Regions from separate parts of the Enterobacter bugandensis genome, predicted to be linked through region 1. Evidence: predicted binding sites of a transcription regulator. Region 1 holds the regulator's gene; the other holds the start of a gene.
The links. The regulator Fur, encoded in region 1, represses iron uptake genes when iron is present. The targets are predictions, from matches to a motif close to ATAATAATGAGAACNACTATCAA.

Region 2: the regulator Fur is predicted to act here: its motif matches at 5,698-5,720, upstream of sodA (superoxide dismutase [Mn]).

What each region holds. Positions count from the first base shown of each region.
Region 1 covers NZ_LT992502.1:1,354,236-1,362,151, forward strand. The annotation lists gene nagE (PTS N-acetyl glucosamine transporter subunit IIABC) at 1-149, shown strand, start outside; gene glnS (glutamine--tRNA ligase) at 305-1,972, shown strand; gene chiP (chitoporin ChiP) at 2,417-3,814, shown strand; gene chiQ (ChiQ/YbfN family lipoprotein) at 3,862-4,188, shown strand; gene fur (ferric iron uptake transcriptional regulator) at 4,280-4,726, opposite strand; gene fldA (flavodoxin FldA) at 5,014-5,544, opposite strand; gene ybfE (LexA regulated protein) at 5,700-5,987, opposite strand; gene ybfF (esterase) at 6,116-6,889, opposite strand; gene seqA (replication initiation negative regulator SeqA) at 7,073-7,621, shown strand; gene pgm (phosphoglucomutase (alpha-D-glucose-1,6-bisphosphate-dependent)) at 7,646-7,916, shown strand, end outside.
Region 2 covers NZ_LT992502.1:4,600,126-4,608,041, reverse strand. The annotation lists gene rhaA (L-rhamnose isomerase) at 1-944, opposite strand, end outside; gene rhaB (rhamnulokinase) at 941-2,410, opposite strand; gene rhaS (HTH-type transcriptional activator RhaS) at 2,712-3,548, shown strand; gene rhaR (HTH-type transcriptional activator RhaR) at 3,622-4,470, shown strand; gene rhaT (L-rhamnose/proton symporter RhaT) at 4,471-5,505, opposite strand; gene sodA (superoxide dismutase [Mn]) at 5,794-6,414, shown strand; gene yiiM (6-hydroxyaminopurine reductase) at 6,486-7,160, shown strand; gene cpxA (envelope stress sensor histidine kinase CpxA) at 7,213-7,916, opposite strand, start outside.

The sequences.
Region 1 (7,916 bases):
TGGATCTGGACTTCCTGAACGCCAACGCGCGCTCGATGATTAGTCCGGTCGTGTGCAGCAACATCGACGACTTTAGCGGTCTGGTACTCCAGGCTAAAGGTCAGGTGGTTGCGGGTCAGACACCGCTGTATGAGATTAAAGGCAAGTAATCGCTCCTGAGTAGAGTCATGCCTTAAGCGGCGGGGGTTATCCTCCGCCGCTTTTTTTATGGGTAACGTTTTTTCCGTGACATAAAGGTTGTCTCTTCGTCCGGCTTATAAGATCATATGTCGTTATACGTTGTTTACGCTTTGAGGAATCCACGATGAGTGAGGCAGAAGCCCGCCCGAGTAACTTTATTCGTCAGATCATCGATGAAGATCTGGCCAGTGGTAAGCACACCACGGTACATACGCGTTTCCCGCCGGAGCCGAACGGCTACCTGCACATTGGTCACGCGAAATCGATCTGCCTGAACTTTGGCATTGCGCAAGACTACCAGGGGCAGTGCAACCTGCGTTTCGATGACACCAACCCAGTAAAAGAAGACATCGAATACGTTGAGTCCATTAAAAACGACGTGCAATGGCTGGGCTTCAACTGGTCTGGCGATATCTGCTACTCCTCTGACTATTTTGATCAGCTGTATGCCTACGCGGTGGAGCTGATCAACAAAGGTCTGGCATACGTTGACGAGCTGTCTGCGGACGAAATCCGCGAGTATCGCGGTACGCTGACTGCACCAGGCAAAAACAGCCCGTTCCGCGATCGCAGCGTGGAAGAGAACCTGGCGCTGTTTGAAAAAATGCGTGCCGGTGGCTTCGAAGAAGGTAAAGCGTGCCTGCGTGCCAAAATCGATATGGCGTCGCCGTTTATCGTGATGCGCGATCCGGTGCTGTACCGCATTAAGTTCGCAGAACACCACCAGACCGGCAACAAGTGGTGCATCTACCCGATGTACGACTTCACCCACTGCATCAGCGATGCGCTGGAAGGCATCACCCACTCGCTGTGTACGCTGGAGTTCCAGGATAACCGTCGTCTGTACGACTGGGTGCTGGATAACATCACCATTCCTGTGCATCCGCGTCAGTACGAGTTCTCTCGTCTGAATCTGGAATACACCGTGATGTCCAAGCGTAAGCTGAACCTGCTGGTGACCGACAAGCACGTTGAAGGCTGGGACGACCCGCGCATGCCGACCATCTCCGGCCTGCGTCGTCGTGGTTACACTGCCGCTTCTATTCGTGAGTTCTGCAAACGTATCGGCGTGACCAAGCAGGACAACACCATCGAAATGGCGTCTCTGGAATCCTGCATTCGTGAAGATCTTAACGAAAACGCCCCGCGCGCGATGGCCGTTATCGATCCGGTGAAACTGGTGATTGAAAATTACCCGCAGGGTGGAAGCGAGCTGGTCTCTATGCCTAACCATCCGAATAAACCGGAAATGGGAAGCCGCGACGTGCCGTTCAGCGGTGAGATCTGGATCGACCGTGCTGACTTCCGTGAAGAAGCCAATAAGCAGTACAAGCGTCTGGTGTTGGGTAAAGAAGTTCGTCTGCGTAACGCCTACGTCATCAAAGCCGAGCGCGTAGAGAAAGATGCTGAAGGTAACATTACCACCATCTTCTGTTCGTACGATGCTGAGACGCTGAGCAAAGATCCGGCAGACGGCCGCAAGGTGAAAGGCGTGATCCACTGGGTGAGCGCTTCCCACGCGCTGCCGGTAGAAATTCGTCTGTACGATCGTCTGTTTAGCGTACCTAACCCGGGTGCGGCTGAAGACTTCCTGGCGACCATCAACCCGGAATCTCTGGTGATCAAGCAGGGTTATGCGGAGCCATCGCTGAAAGCCGCTGAAGCGGGCAAAGCGTTCCAGTTCGAGCGTGAAGGTTACTTCTGCCTGGACAGCCGTTACAGCACGGCAGAAAAACCGGTATTTAACCGTACCGTAGGTCTGCGTGATACCTGGACCAAGATCGGCGAATAATAACGTTGCACTGGTCAATGAGAAACAAACGCCGCTTATAGCGGCGTTTTTTTATTTAATGATCATATCGTTAAAGTAGGCCCGTAATTAGGCCAGCTAAAATTTTGGTCAATGCGGTGCTACTTATTTTTAAAAAAAGTTTGTCTGTTTCATAAAATGGAGAATAAAGACAAATACGGGTTTTATTACGATCTGATACGCTGAAATTACCGGCTCTACCCCCGCCACACCTCGCATCCGGCCAAATGTTACAAAGCACTACCAATTATGTGCACTTCGTCATAATCCTGACTTTTGCCCACTGAAAAGCATTGATAATTCGCGTCGCGAAAAATAACCTAAAGACGGTAGTTAATTCGAGGGTATTTATAACTACCCCTGGCCTTTTGGTCTTTTATATTTTCGCCGTTTAAGGCGTTTTAATTCGTCAAAGAGGAATAATCTATGCGTACGTTCAGTGGCAAACGTAGTGCGCTGGCGCTGGCTATTGCCGGTGTGACAGCAATGTCGGGCCTGGTGGTGACACCAGAGGCAAAAGCAGCAGGTTTCATCGAAGATTCTACCCTCACTGGCGGTATTTATTACTGGCAGCGCGAACGTGACCGTAAAGATGTCACAGAAGATAAATACAAAACCAACCTCTCTCACTCTACCTGGAACGCCAACCTGGACTTCCAGTCAGGCTACGCCGCCGATATGTTCGGTCTGGATATTGCCGCGTTTACGGCGATTGAAATGGCTGAAAATGGCGACAGCGGCCACCCGAACGAAATTGCCTTCTCCTCCAGTAATAAAGCCTATGACGAAGACTGGTCAGGGGATAAAAGCGGTATCAGCCTTTATAAGGCCGCAGCGAAATTCAAATACGGCCCGGTATGGGCGCGTGGGGGCTATATTCAGCCAACCGGCCAGACGCTGTTAGCGCCGCACTGGAGCTTTATGCCTGGTACCTATCAGGGGGCAGAAGCCGGGGCTAATTTTGACTACGGTGATGCAGGTGCGTTGAGCTTCTCCTATATGTGGACCAACGAGTACAAAGCGCCGTGGCACATTGAGATGGACAAGTTCTACCAGAACGATAAGAAAACCAAAGTCGATTACCTCCACTCGCTGGGCGCGAAGTACGATTTCAAAAACGATCTGGTTCTGGAAGCCGCATTTGGTCAGGCGGAAGGCTATATCGATCAGTATTTTGCTAAAGCCAGCTACAAATTTGATATCGCCGGTAGTCCGCTGAGCACTAGCTACCAGTTCTACGGTACGCGCGATAAGGTCAGCGATGGCAGCGTAAACGACATTTATAACGGCACCGCGTGGCTGCAGGCGTTAACCTTCGGCTATAAGGTCGGTCAGGTTGATTTGCGTCTGGAAGGCACATGGGTGAAGGCTGAAGGGCAGCAGGGCTACTTCCTGCAGCGTATGACGCCGACCTATGCCTCATCCAACGGTCGTCTGGATATCTGGTGGGATAACCGCTCAGACTTCAACGCCGACGGCGAGAAAGCGGTCTTCTTCGGCGCCATGTATGACCTGAAAAACTGGAACCTGCCGGGCTGGGCGGTGGGCGCTTCTTACGCTTACGCCTGGGATGCAAAACCAGCAGACATGGCGACGCCGGATGCGTACTACGATCCAAACTATCGCCTGAAAGAGTCCTCCTACAGCCTGGATGCTATCTACACCCTGCAGGATGGCCGCGCGAAAGGCACGATGTTCAAGCTGCACTTTACGCAGTATGACAACCACTCCGATATCCCAAGCTATGCGGGCGGTTACGGCAACATCTTCCAGGATGAACGTGACGTCAAATTCATGGTTATCGCCCCATTCACCATCTTCTGATGAGCACACCGGCGGGCTGAGTCCCGCCGGTCTGGAGACTGCATATGATGAAAAAAATCGTAATCGTCGCGCTGATGGCATCAGGGCTGGTGGCGTGTGTTCAGACTCAGGCGCCGAAAGAGGACGCCCGTCTGAAGGAGGCGTATAGCGCCTGTATTAATACCGCGGAAGGATCGCCTGAGAAAATTGAAGCCTGCCAGAGCGTGCTAAATGTGTTAAAGAAAGAGAAAGCGCATGAGGCGTTCGCGACGCAGGAGAATGTTCGCGTGATGGATTATCAGGCCTGCATTCAGGCACGTAAAACCGGTAACGATCAGGAAGTGGCGAAGCGTTGCGATAAAATCTGGAACGAGATACGCAATAACAACAAATAAGTTGCTCTACGCCCGGTGCACTTTGCTTACCGGGCTTTTTTCAGGCAAAAAAAAGCCAACCTTACGGCTGGCTCAGAGTATGAACGCTAACTTATTTTGTGTCGTGAGCGTGTTCATTCTCGCGGCAATCCCCTTCAGCGCAGTGACCGTAAAGGTACAGGCTGTGGTTGGTCAGGCGAATGCCATGACGAGCTGCGATTTCACGCTGACGCGCTTCGATGGAATCATCGCTAAATTCAATGACCTTGCCGCAATCGAGGCAGATCAGGTGATCGTGGTGATGCTGCTGGGTCAGTTCGAATACAGATTTACCGCCTTCGAAATTATGACGGGTAACAATGCCCGCGTCATCAAACTGGTTCAGCACGCGATATACGGTGGCCAGCCCAATCTCTTCACCCATGTCGATAAGACGTTTATAAAGGTCTTCCGCACTGACATGGTGATTGTCTGGACCCTGAAGCACTTCCAGGATTTTTAACCGAGGAAGCGTTACTTTCAGGCCAGCCTTCTTTAATGCGGTGTTGTTGTCAGTCATGCGGAATCTGTCCTGTTGCTAAACGATTCACTTCTCTGGGAAGTGACAGAAAATGCACCTGGGATAATGCGTCTCATTATAGAACTGCCATGCCTAAATGAAAACTGCAAGTCTCAGGCAAAGTATGCTTATAAAAACGTGGTATCACCTACAAACTTGCTCAAAGGAAACCACATTTTGCCAGGGAGACATTGTACAGGTCTGGGCGAAAAAGTTAAAAGTTTGTAGCAATTAATTTAATCGGTTTTACCTGGAAAAGGGCGCAACCCGCGTTGCGCCGTAAAAAATCAGGCGTTGAGAATATCGTCCAGATGCAGTTCTTCGCGGATCTGCTTAACCCACTTCTCTACACGCTCTGCGGTCAGTTCTGGCTGACGGTCTTCGTCAATGGCAAGTCCGACAAAATGATCGTCATCGGCCAGGCCTTTAGAGGCTTCGAAGTGGTAACCGGCAGTCGGCCAGTGGCCCACAATAACCGCGCCATTAGGCTCAATGATGTCGCGAATCGTCCCCAGCGCATCACAGAAGTACTCGGCGTAATCTTCCTGATCGCCACAACCGAACAGGGCAACCAGCTTGCCGTTGAAGTCCACCTCTTCCAGCGTCGGGAAGAAATCGTCCCAGTCGCACTGGGCTTCACCATAGTACCAGGTTGGAATACCCAGCAGCAGAATGTCATAGCCCTCGAGATCTTCTTTGCTGCTCTTGGCGATGTCATGCACATCAGCAACGTCTTTACCGAGCTGTTTCTGAATGTTTTTTGCGATATTTTCGGTATTGCCGGTATCACTGCCGAAGAAAATGCCGATGATTGCCATGAGTAAAATAACCTCTTGAAACTTAATGGTATGGTGGCGCAATTCGGCCACGGATAAGGGCAATAATAGCAGAACTGGCAACCCTGCGGAAACCGCTATCGCGCAGGACTGCACTCTGTGCTACATGAAAAGGGCGATAAAGGGGTTTTTCAGACTTATGCCTGGCTGCGCAGCGTCTCGAGTTGGGCGATGAGCATCTCTTCAATAAGCTCGCTGCGGCTGATGTTACGCGCCTCTGCCAGCTCGTTAAGCGCATCGACCGCGTCGGCGTTGAGCTTCAGTTCGACACGCTTAAGCCCACGATTTTTATCGCGTTTAAGCTGATTGCGTTTATTGATACGCAGCTGTTCATCGCGCGAAAGCGGATTCGTTTTCGGTCGTCCCGGTCGACGCTCATTCGCGAACAGATCTAGTGTCGTACGGTCCGTTTGTTCTTTGGCCATGATTATGAGACTTCGGGGGAAACACGCCGCCCTGCTAAAGCCCGGGCGATAAGCGCGCCATCATACATCACCAAAAACGGCACGCCAACGACTGGAAGCCCGTCATCTTCCAGTCGCTCTCTTTTTAATCAATTTGCAGTATCAGCGAGATAGCGGCGAATGGCGCGCAGTACAGCATCAGGTTTTTCCGCATGCACCCAGTGTCCGGCACCGGCAATGACGTGGGCGCGCGCCTGCGGGAATTGTGCCAGCAGCGTGTCGCGGTACGCGTCGGTAATATAAGGAGAGTTACCGCCGCGAATAAAGAGGGCAGGGTGTGGCCAGGTGGGAACGGTTTCCCAGCCCACGATGTTGTTGTACTGGTCCCACAGCACCGGCACGTTAAAACGCCACTGCCCGTCAACAAACGACTTCAAAAGGAACTGCACCACGCCTTCTTCATCAAGATGCTCACGCATAACCGCTGCCGCCTGCTGACGAGTGGAAACGCCAGCTTCGGTTACGGCATTGATCGCCGCGAAAATCTCATCGTGACGGCGAACGTCGTAACCCACAGGCGCAACGTCAATCACCACAAGCCCGGAAATTCGCTCTGGCGCCAGCGCGGTGAGCGCCATAACCGCTTTACCGCCCATTGAATGCCCGATGAGGGTCACCTTCTGCAGGTTGTGCGCGTCCAGCGTATCCAGCAGATCCTGCGCCATTGCCGCATAGGTCATTTCGTCTGAGCGGCCGGAAAGCCCGTGGTTGCGCATATCGACCTGTAAAATATCGTGATCGGTAACCAAATCGCGGGCCAGCACGCCCAGGTTATCCAGGCTGCCAAAAAGTCCATGAACCAGCACGATGGGGGAATTATTGTTCGGCGATTGTGCAGTTTGCGCTCGGGTATTCAATTTCATGGCAAAGTTCTTTTTTTACGTATGTCAGGTTAGGGTATCATGTTGACCATTCTGCCGCCCGGCTGCAAGGTTCCAGTTTAATCTGACTTTTGCCGCCAACCTGGTTTGACGCTATCCGCTGTTGGGATTTGACCTTATAATCCCAATGACTTGTATTCAGATAAGATATCGCACTGGATTAAGATGAAAACAATCGAAGTTGATGACGAACTCTATCAGTATATTGCCAGCCAGACGCGGCATATCGGGGAGAGCGCGTCCGACATTTTACGGCGCATGCTTAAAATTTCCGCCGCTTCACAGCCTGCCACCCCAGTTACCAAAGATGTCGTGTCTCAGCCGAGCGTTGCTGCACAAGCAAAACCTGCCGTGACGCCGGTAAAAGATAAAGTGCGCGCGATGCGCGAACTGCTGCTCTCCGACGAATATGCGGAGCAGAAAAAGGCGGTTAACCGTTTTATGCTGGTGCTGTCTACACTTTACTCCCTGGATAACAAAGCGTTTGCTGAAGCGACCGAGTCGCTGCACGGCCGTACCCGCGTCTATTTCGCGGGCGACGAGCAGACGCTGCTGCAAAATGGCAATCAAACCAAACCTAAACATGTCCCTGGCACTCCGTACTGGGTGATCACCAATACCAATACGGGCCGCAAGTGCAGCATGATTGAACACATCATGCAGTCCATGCAGTTCCCGGCGGAATTGATTGAAAAGGTTTGCGGTACAATTTAACCCTTGCATCATAAGGACCCGGTAATGGCAAATCACAGCCGTGCAGGCCAACCTGCACAACAAAGCGATTTGATTAACGTCGCTCAGCTGACCGCGCAGTATTACGTGCTGAAACCGGTCGTGGGCAACGCAGAACACTCAGTGAAGTTTGGTACATCTGGTCACCGCGGCAGCGCGGCGCGCCACAGCTTTAACGAACCGCACATTCTGGCCATTGCTCAGGCCATTGCGGAAGAGCGCGCTAAAAACGGCGTTACCGGTCCGTGCTACGTGGGCAAAGATACCCATGCGCTGT
Region 2 (7,916 bases), 3.2 Mb from region 1:
TGGCGGATGATTTCGCTGGCAATCGCCTGGGTTTCGTCGTCCAGCAGGACTACGTGGTCGCTGTCCCAGCGCACCGGACGGCTGACGTGCAGCAGCAGGCGCGGCACGTAGAGCATGGCGGCGGAAATTTTGTCGGAGATGACTTCCGTTGGGTGGAAGTGGCCAGCATCCAGGCACAGCGCGGTCTGGCGGCTGGTGGCGTAGCCCATGTAGAACTCGTTTGAGCCCACGGTGTAGCTCTCTGCACCAATGCCGAACAGCTTGCTCTCGACGGCGTCGATGTGGTGCGCCGGGTCCAGCTTCTCGCTGATGGCTTCATCCAGCGCGGCGAGCAGGCGCTGGCGTGGCGCCAGACGGTCAACGGTGATGTCCTTCATGCCATCCGGGATCCAGATATTCATCACCGACGGCGTGCCGAGCTGCTCGCCGAAATACGCCGAGACGCGGCGGCTGGCCTTCACGTGGTCGATCCAGAACTGCCGGATTTCGTCGTTGGCGTGTGCAAGGGTAAACCCGTCTGCGCTCAGCGGGTGCGAGAAGCAGGACGGGTTAAAATCCAGTCCCAGCCGGTTGGCCTTTGCCCACTCCACCCAGTTCTTAAAGTGTTCCGGTTTGATTTCGTTACGCGCGACCGGTGCGTCGGATTCGAGATAAATCGCGTGCAGGTTCAGGCGTTTTGGCCCTGGGATGAGGCTCAGCGCCAGCTCCAGATCCGCACGCAGTTCGGTGGCGTTGCGCGCTTTGCCCGGGTAGTTACCCGTTGCCTGAATGCCACCCGTCAGGGAACCGCCCGGATTTTCGAAACCGGCGACGTCATCACCCTGCCAGCAGTGCATGGAGACGGGCAGACGGTCGAGCTGGCGCAGCGCCTCTTCGACATCCACGCCGACGGCGGCGAAACGCTGTTTAGCCAGGTCCCAGGCTTGTTCAAGTTGAGTGGTCATGCGCAAAGCTCCTTAGTCAGTCGTTTTTGCTGAAACTGCGCCCGGTAGCGGGCAATGTCATGGCAGGGATTGGGGGTGAAGGTGGTCAGGCTGTTATTCGCCGTCACCACCGAACGGAAATCGTCGACGTTTGATAGTTCGTCCAGCGTCATCAACTGAATGCCAATGTTGCCGAGCGTGGAAGCCTCTACGGGACCTGCCACCACCGTAATGCCGCAGGCATCGGCGCAGAGCTGGTTCAGCAGCTGGTTCTGGCAGCCGCCGCCCACGATGTGCAGCTGGCTGAACGGTTTACCGCGAAGGCTCGCCAGCTCGCTCAGGATGTCGGCATAGAGCAGGGCGAGGCTGTCAAAAATACAGCGCGCCAGCTCGGCGGGGCGGGAAGGTACCGGCTGCCCCGCGTCAAAACAGGCGGCCTGGATTTCGGCGCTCATGTGCACCGGGTTAATAAAGCGGTCGTCGTTCGGGTTAATCAGGAAGGTGCAGGCCTTCAGCTTTTCGGTTTCCGCGATAAGCGCGGGCAGGTCGGTGACGTTCTGCTCTTTCAGCACCCGCTGGAGCAGCCACAGGCCCATGATGTTCTTCAGCACGCGGTAGCGTCCTTCGGCACCGCCTTCGTTGGTGATATTGGCGGCCAGCGCGGCGTCGCTGGTGTAAGGCGTTTTGCTCTCAAAACCCATCAGCGACCAGGTGCCGGAGGAGAGATAGGCCGCGTCTTTGCTGGCGAGCGGCGAGGCAATGACCGCGCTTGCGGTGTCGTGACTGGCGACGGCGACAACGGGAATTTCATTCCCCTGCGGGCAAATCCACTGGCCGATGACATTGCCCGGATGGGTTGGCGCGCCGAACCAGGACGGCGAGGCGCCCGTCCATGCCAGCAGGTGTTCATCCCAGTTATCGGTGTTGATATTGACCAGCTGCGTGGTGGTGGCGTTGGTGTATTCCCAGTTCATGTTGCCGGTCAGACGATAGCTTAAGTAGTCCGGGATCAGCAGCGCATGCGCCACCTTTTCAACCAGCTCTGGCTGTTGCTCCACCAGCGCGCGCAGCTGGTACAGCGTGTTAAACGGCAGAAACTGAATGCCGCTGCGACCATAGATGTTCTCCTTGCCAAGCTGCGCGATGGCGTGCGCCATCAGCCCATCGGTGCGGCTGTCGCGGTAGGAGACGGGCAGGCCGACGCGTTCGCCGTGACTGTCCAGCAGCACGTAATCCACGCCCCAGGTATCAATGCCGATACTGTCGATGCGGATACCGTCTTCGCAGACGTTGTGAAGTCCGGTGCGGATCTCCGCCTCCAGCGCATCGATATCCCAGGTCACAAAACCGTCCTGTTTTTGCAGACAATTGGCGAAACGGTGCATTTCGCGAAGCGTAAGGGTGTGCTGGTCACAGTCCCAGGTGGCGAGCATTACACGGCCGCTGGATGCGCCTAAATCGACAGCCACACAATGGCGAAAAGTCATGGTCGGGTCCTTTCTTAAGTCATTAACGATGAGTGTAAGAAAGGGAAGAAATAGCCACCTTCTCTCCACTGACAGCCCAAATCTCGCGCTGGCAAGAAAGCAAAGGTGAACGTGAGGGAGTTCACAGTTTCCAGTAATGGTGGGGTTTGCAGGCAGTGTGACGCTGACCGCATTTCCCGATCTTTCCGCCTGTTTCTTGAAAAATCGGCAGCTTTTGCGCGGTTTACTGTCAAAAATTTAAGGTGAGCGTGGAGGGCCTTAATTACTATTTTGAGAACTTTTCTCATTGGTGGGGGCCGTTATGACCGTACTGCACAGCGTCGATTTTTTTCCTTCGGGGGCTTCTCCCGTCGCGATTGAGCCACGGCTTCCTCAGGCTGCGTTCCCGGAGCATCATCATGATTTTCATGAGATTGTGATTGTTGAGCACGGAACAGGCATCCACGTATTCAACGGTCAGCCGTATACCATCAGCGGCGGTACGGTGTGCTTCGTGCGCGACCACGACCGGCACCTGTATGAACATACCGACAACCTGTGTCTGACCAACGTGCTCTATCGTTCCCCGGATGCGTTCCAGTTTCTCTCCGGACTGAATCAGCTGTTGCCGCAGGAGAAGGACGGCCACTACCCGTCGCACTGGCGGGTGAATCAATCCACGTTACAGCAGGTGCGTCAGCTGGTGAGCCAGATGGAGCAGAGCGAGGACGGGCAGGAGACGCACGCGATTGCCACCCGCGAGCTGCTGTTTATGCAGTTGCTGGTGCTGCTGCGCCGAAGCAGCCTGGTGGAAGGGATGGAAAATAATGACGCACGGCTGAACCAGCTCATGGCCTGGCTGGAAGATCATTTCGCTGAAGATGTCTGCTGGGAAACGCTGGCGGACGACTTTTCGCTCTCGTTGCGCACGCTGCATCGTCAGCTCAAGCAGCATACCGGGCTCACGCCGCAGCGTTACCTTAACCGTCTGCGCCTGATCAAAGCGCGTCACCTTTTACGGCATACCGACGAAAGCGTTACAGAAATTGCTTATCGCTGCGGTTTCGGCGACAGTAATCACTTTTCGACGCTATTTCGCCGGGAATTTAGCTGGTCGCCGCGCGATATTCGTCAGGGGAAAGACGCGTTGCTTCAGTAACGCGAGGGCAGTCACCGTTTTCAGGCCGCAAAAAAGCTAATAATGCCCGGTTATTCGCCGTAGAGGTTGTGGTGTGGCCGCTCAGTTAATTCTTCGCAAAGATGATTTTTTTGCCTCCGCGAGTCAGGCCGTCGCGGTGGCCGACCGTTACCCGCAAAATGTCTTTGCCGAGCACACCCATGAGTTCTGCGAGCTGGTGCTGGTGTGGCGCGGCAACGGCCTGCACGTCCTCAACGACCGGCCCTACCGCATCACGCGCGGGGATCTGTTTTACATTCGCGCCGAAGACAAACACGCCTACGCCTCGGTTAACGATCTGGTGTTGCAGAACGTCATCTACTGCCCTGACAGGCTTAAACTGAATGTCGACTGGGCGAGCAACATTCCGGGCATTCTGAATGCCGGAGGCGAACCGCACTGGCGCTTAAGCAGCAGCGGCATGGCTCAGGTGCGCCAGACGATTTCCCAGCTGGAGCAGGAGAGCCAGAAGAGCGACCCGGTGGCAAACCAGATGTCGGAGCTGCTTTTCGCCCAGCTGGTGATGACCCTGAAGCGTCATCGTTACGCCACGGATAATCCCTCCGCCACCACGCAGGAAGCGCTGCTGGATAAGCTGATCGCCCGGCTTGCGGGCAGTCTGAACAAGAGTTTCGTACTGGAAAAATTCTGCGAGCAGGAGCAGTGCAGCGAGCGCGCGCTGCGCCAGCAGTTCCGCACCCAGACGGGGATGACGATAAACCATTACCTGCGCCAGCTGCGCATCTGCCACGCCCAGTATCTGTTACAGCATACGGAGCTGATGGTCAGTGAAGTGGCGATGCGCTGCGGCTTTGAGGACAGTAACTACTTTTCGGTGGTGTTTAACCGTGAGGTGGGGATGACGCCGGTTCAGTGGCGTCATCGCAGTCGAAAAGCAGCGTAATCAGTTCGCCATGCCGAGGCCGACGATATTGGCCGCAATGATAATCACCACGCAGCCCAGGCTCAGTACGCCAACCGGACGACGTCCGGCGTTGTTCCACTCCTTCAGCACCAGCCCAACCAGCCCGCCGCACAGCACGTAGAAGCTCATGTGCAGCATCCAGCTTATGTAGTCGTACTGCGGCGGAATGCTGGCGTGGCCCCAGGCGTAAAAGAAGAACTGCAGATACCACATCAGGCCGCCGAGCGCGGAGAGCAGAACGTTGGTGAAGATAAGCGGTTTTGCCAGCGAGAAATCGTCTTTTACCGACAGGTTCTTCACTTTTGCCAGACGAATGAAGCAGAAACCGAGGTTTACCAGCGCGCCGCCGCCCATGATCACCACATAGCTTGGCAGGGCAACATACAGCGGGTCAACGCCCAGCGCCGCAGCGGCGTCGTGCATCGGTTTGGCGGCGTTCATGGCGAACGACATGCCCGCCGAGAAGACCCCGCACATCACCGCCAGCAGCAGCCCTTTCTTCAGGTTGAACTCTTCGGCTCTGATGCCCATCTTGCGTTCTTTTAGCTGGCCTGCGCGAGTGACGATCCCCACGCCGATCACCGCCACCAGCACGCCCAGCAGCGTCATTCGGCCGCCCTGGGTGTTGATCAGCACGTCGAAATGGCCGTTAAGAATGGGCGTCATCAGCGTGCCGACGATCAGCGTAATGCCAATCGCGATGCCGATACCCATCGACATCCCGAGGTAGCGCATGGTCAGGCCGTAGTTGATGTTGCCGATGCCCCACATCGCGCCGAACAGGAATACCGGCAGCAGGGTGGAGGCGTTGAAGGAGGAGAAGTAGCCCCAGAAATCGGGCAGCAGCATGGCGCTGATTGTCCACGGCAAAATTAGCCAGGACACGGTACCGCCAACGGACCACATGGTTTCCCACGACCAGCTTTTCACCTTTTTGAACGGGGCATAGAAACAGGCTGCACTGGCTGCGCCTATTAAATGCCAGAAGATACCCATCGTAATCGCATGATTCATTTTTACGTCCTCATCGTTTTTATAGCCGGAGGCTTCCCCCCGACTTGATGAGTGTAAAAATTAGGCTGTTCAGGAACCTTCAGAAGGTTGCCGCACTTTTGTTTTGAATGGCAATCAGCACGTTAAGCGCGTGAGCAGACTCACAATTCTTTTATTTCTCAAAAACCGAATAACCTTATAAAAACTACGGCATTGATAATCATTTTCAATATCATTTAATTAACTATAATGAACCAACTGCTTACGCGGCATTAACAGCTGTGCCGCCCGACAATAATGGAGAGGATTATGAGTTATACACTGCCATCCCTGCCGTATGCCTACGACGCACTGGAACCGCATTTCGACAAGCAGACGATGGAAATCCATCACACTAAACACCACCAGACCTACGTGAACAACGCGAATGCTGCGCTGGAAAGCCTGCCAGAGTTCGCTAATCTGCCTGTTGAAGAGCTGATCACCAAGCTGGACCAGCTGCCAGCAGACAAGAAAACCGTACTGCGTAACAACGCGGGCGGTCACGCTAACCACAGCCTGTTCTGGAAAGGCCTGAAAACCGGCACCACCCTGCAGGGCGACCTGAAAGCGGCTATCGAGCGCGACTTCGGTTCCGTAGACAACTTCAAAGCGGAATTCGAAAAAGCCGCTGCAACCCGCTTCGGCTCTGGCTGGGCGTGGCTGGTTCTGAAAGGCGACAAGCTGGCAGTGGTTTCTACTGCTAACCAGGACTCCCCGCTGATGGGTGAAGCGATCTCTGGCGCATCCGGTTTCCCAATCCTGGGTCTGGACGTGTGGGAACACGCTTACTACCTGAAGTTCCAGAACCGTCGCCCTGACTACATCAAAGCGTTCTGGGATGTCGTGAACTGGGACGAAGCAGCAGCGCGTTTCGCCGCTAAAAAATAAGGTTGCATTGACGCCTGTGAGAAGCGAGTCTGATGACTCGCTTTTTTTGTATCTGCGTAATGGAGGCAGCGATGCATTACCCGGTGAACGTGTTTACAGGCAAGGTAAGGGAGTACGACGGCAGCCGCCCGAGCGCCATCGCCAAAGTGCAGGTTGACGGTGAGCTGTCGCTGACCGAGCTCGGGCTTGTGGGCGACCAGCAGGCCGAAAAGAAAATCCACGGCGGGCCCGATCGCGCGCTGTGCCACTATCCGCGCGAGCACTATCAGCACTGGAAAACCGAATTTCCTGAGCAGGCGGACCTCTTCGTCGCGCCCGCGTTTGGCGAAAATCTCTCAACGGAAGGGCTGACGGAAAAGAACGTCTTTATTGGCGATATTTACCGCTGGGGCGATGCCCTGATTCAGGTCACCCAGCCACGCTCGCCGTGCTTCAAGCTCAACTACCATTTCGGTATTCAGGATATGTCGGCCCAGCTGCAAAACGCGGGTAAAACCGGCTGGCTGTACCGCGTGGTGCTTGCAGGACAAGTATCTGCGGATGCCCCGCTTGAGCTCGCGTCGCGTTTGAGCGACGTGTCCGTTTACGACGCCTGCGCGATTGCCTGGCATATGCCTTTTGACGATGAACAGTATCATCGCCTGCTGTCGGCGGCGGGGTTGTCTACCAGTTGGACGAGAACGATGCAGAAGCGGCGTATAAGCGGGAAGATCGAGAGTAGTTCGCGGAGATTGTGGGGGAAATAGGTTCCGTAGAAAGTAGGCCGGGTAAGGCGAAGCCGCCACCCGGCACATACCGTTACGAACGCTTATACAGCGGTAGCCACAGCGTTAACCGCAGCCCGCCCAGCGGGCTGTCGTCGGCTTTCACCCAGCCGCGGTGCTGCTGCATGGCGGTTTCTACAATCGCCAGCCCCAGCCCCGTGCCGCCGGACTCACGGTCTCGCGCTTCGTCGGTGCGGTAGAACGGACGGAAAATCTGCTCGCGATCTTCCGGGCTGACGCCAGGACCGTCGTCATCGACAATAACGGTGATCCCGTCTTTATCCACCGAGAACGCCACTTCAATCTTCGTGTGCGAGTAGCGCAGGGCGTTACGCACGATATTCTCCAGCGCGCTTTCCAGCGCGTTGGGGTTACCGTACAGCGGCCACGGGCCCGGCGGGAAGTTGACGGTGAACGATTTACCCATCTGCTCCGCTTCGAACGCCGCGTTGTCCAGCACCTCGTGCCACAGGTGATTGGCTTTCACCGTTTCGCTCACCAGCGCGTTTTTCTGCTGGTTGCGCGACATCACCAGCAGATCGTTAATCATGCTGTCCAGACGGTGCGCTTCCGTTTCAATACGCTCCAGCTCTTTGCTCTCCCCGCTGCGGCGACGCAGCAGGGCGGTGCCCAGCTGTAAGCGCGTGAGCGGCGTACGCAGTTCGTGTGAGATGTCCGACAGCAGGCGTTGCTGGGCCGTCATCATCCGATCAAGCGCGCTGACCATCTGGTTAAAAC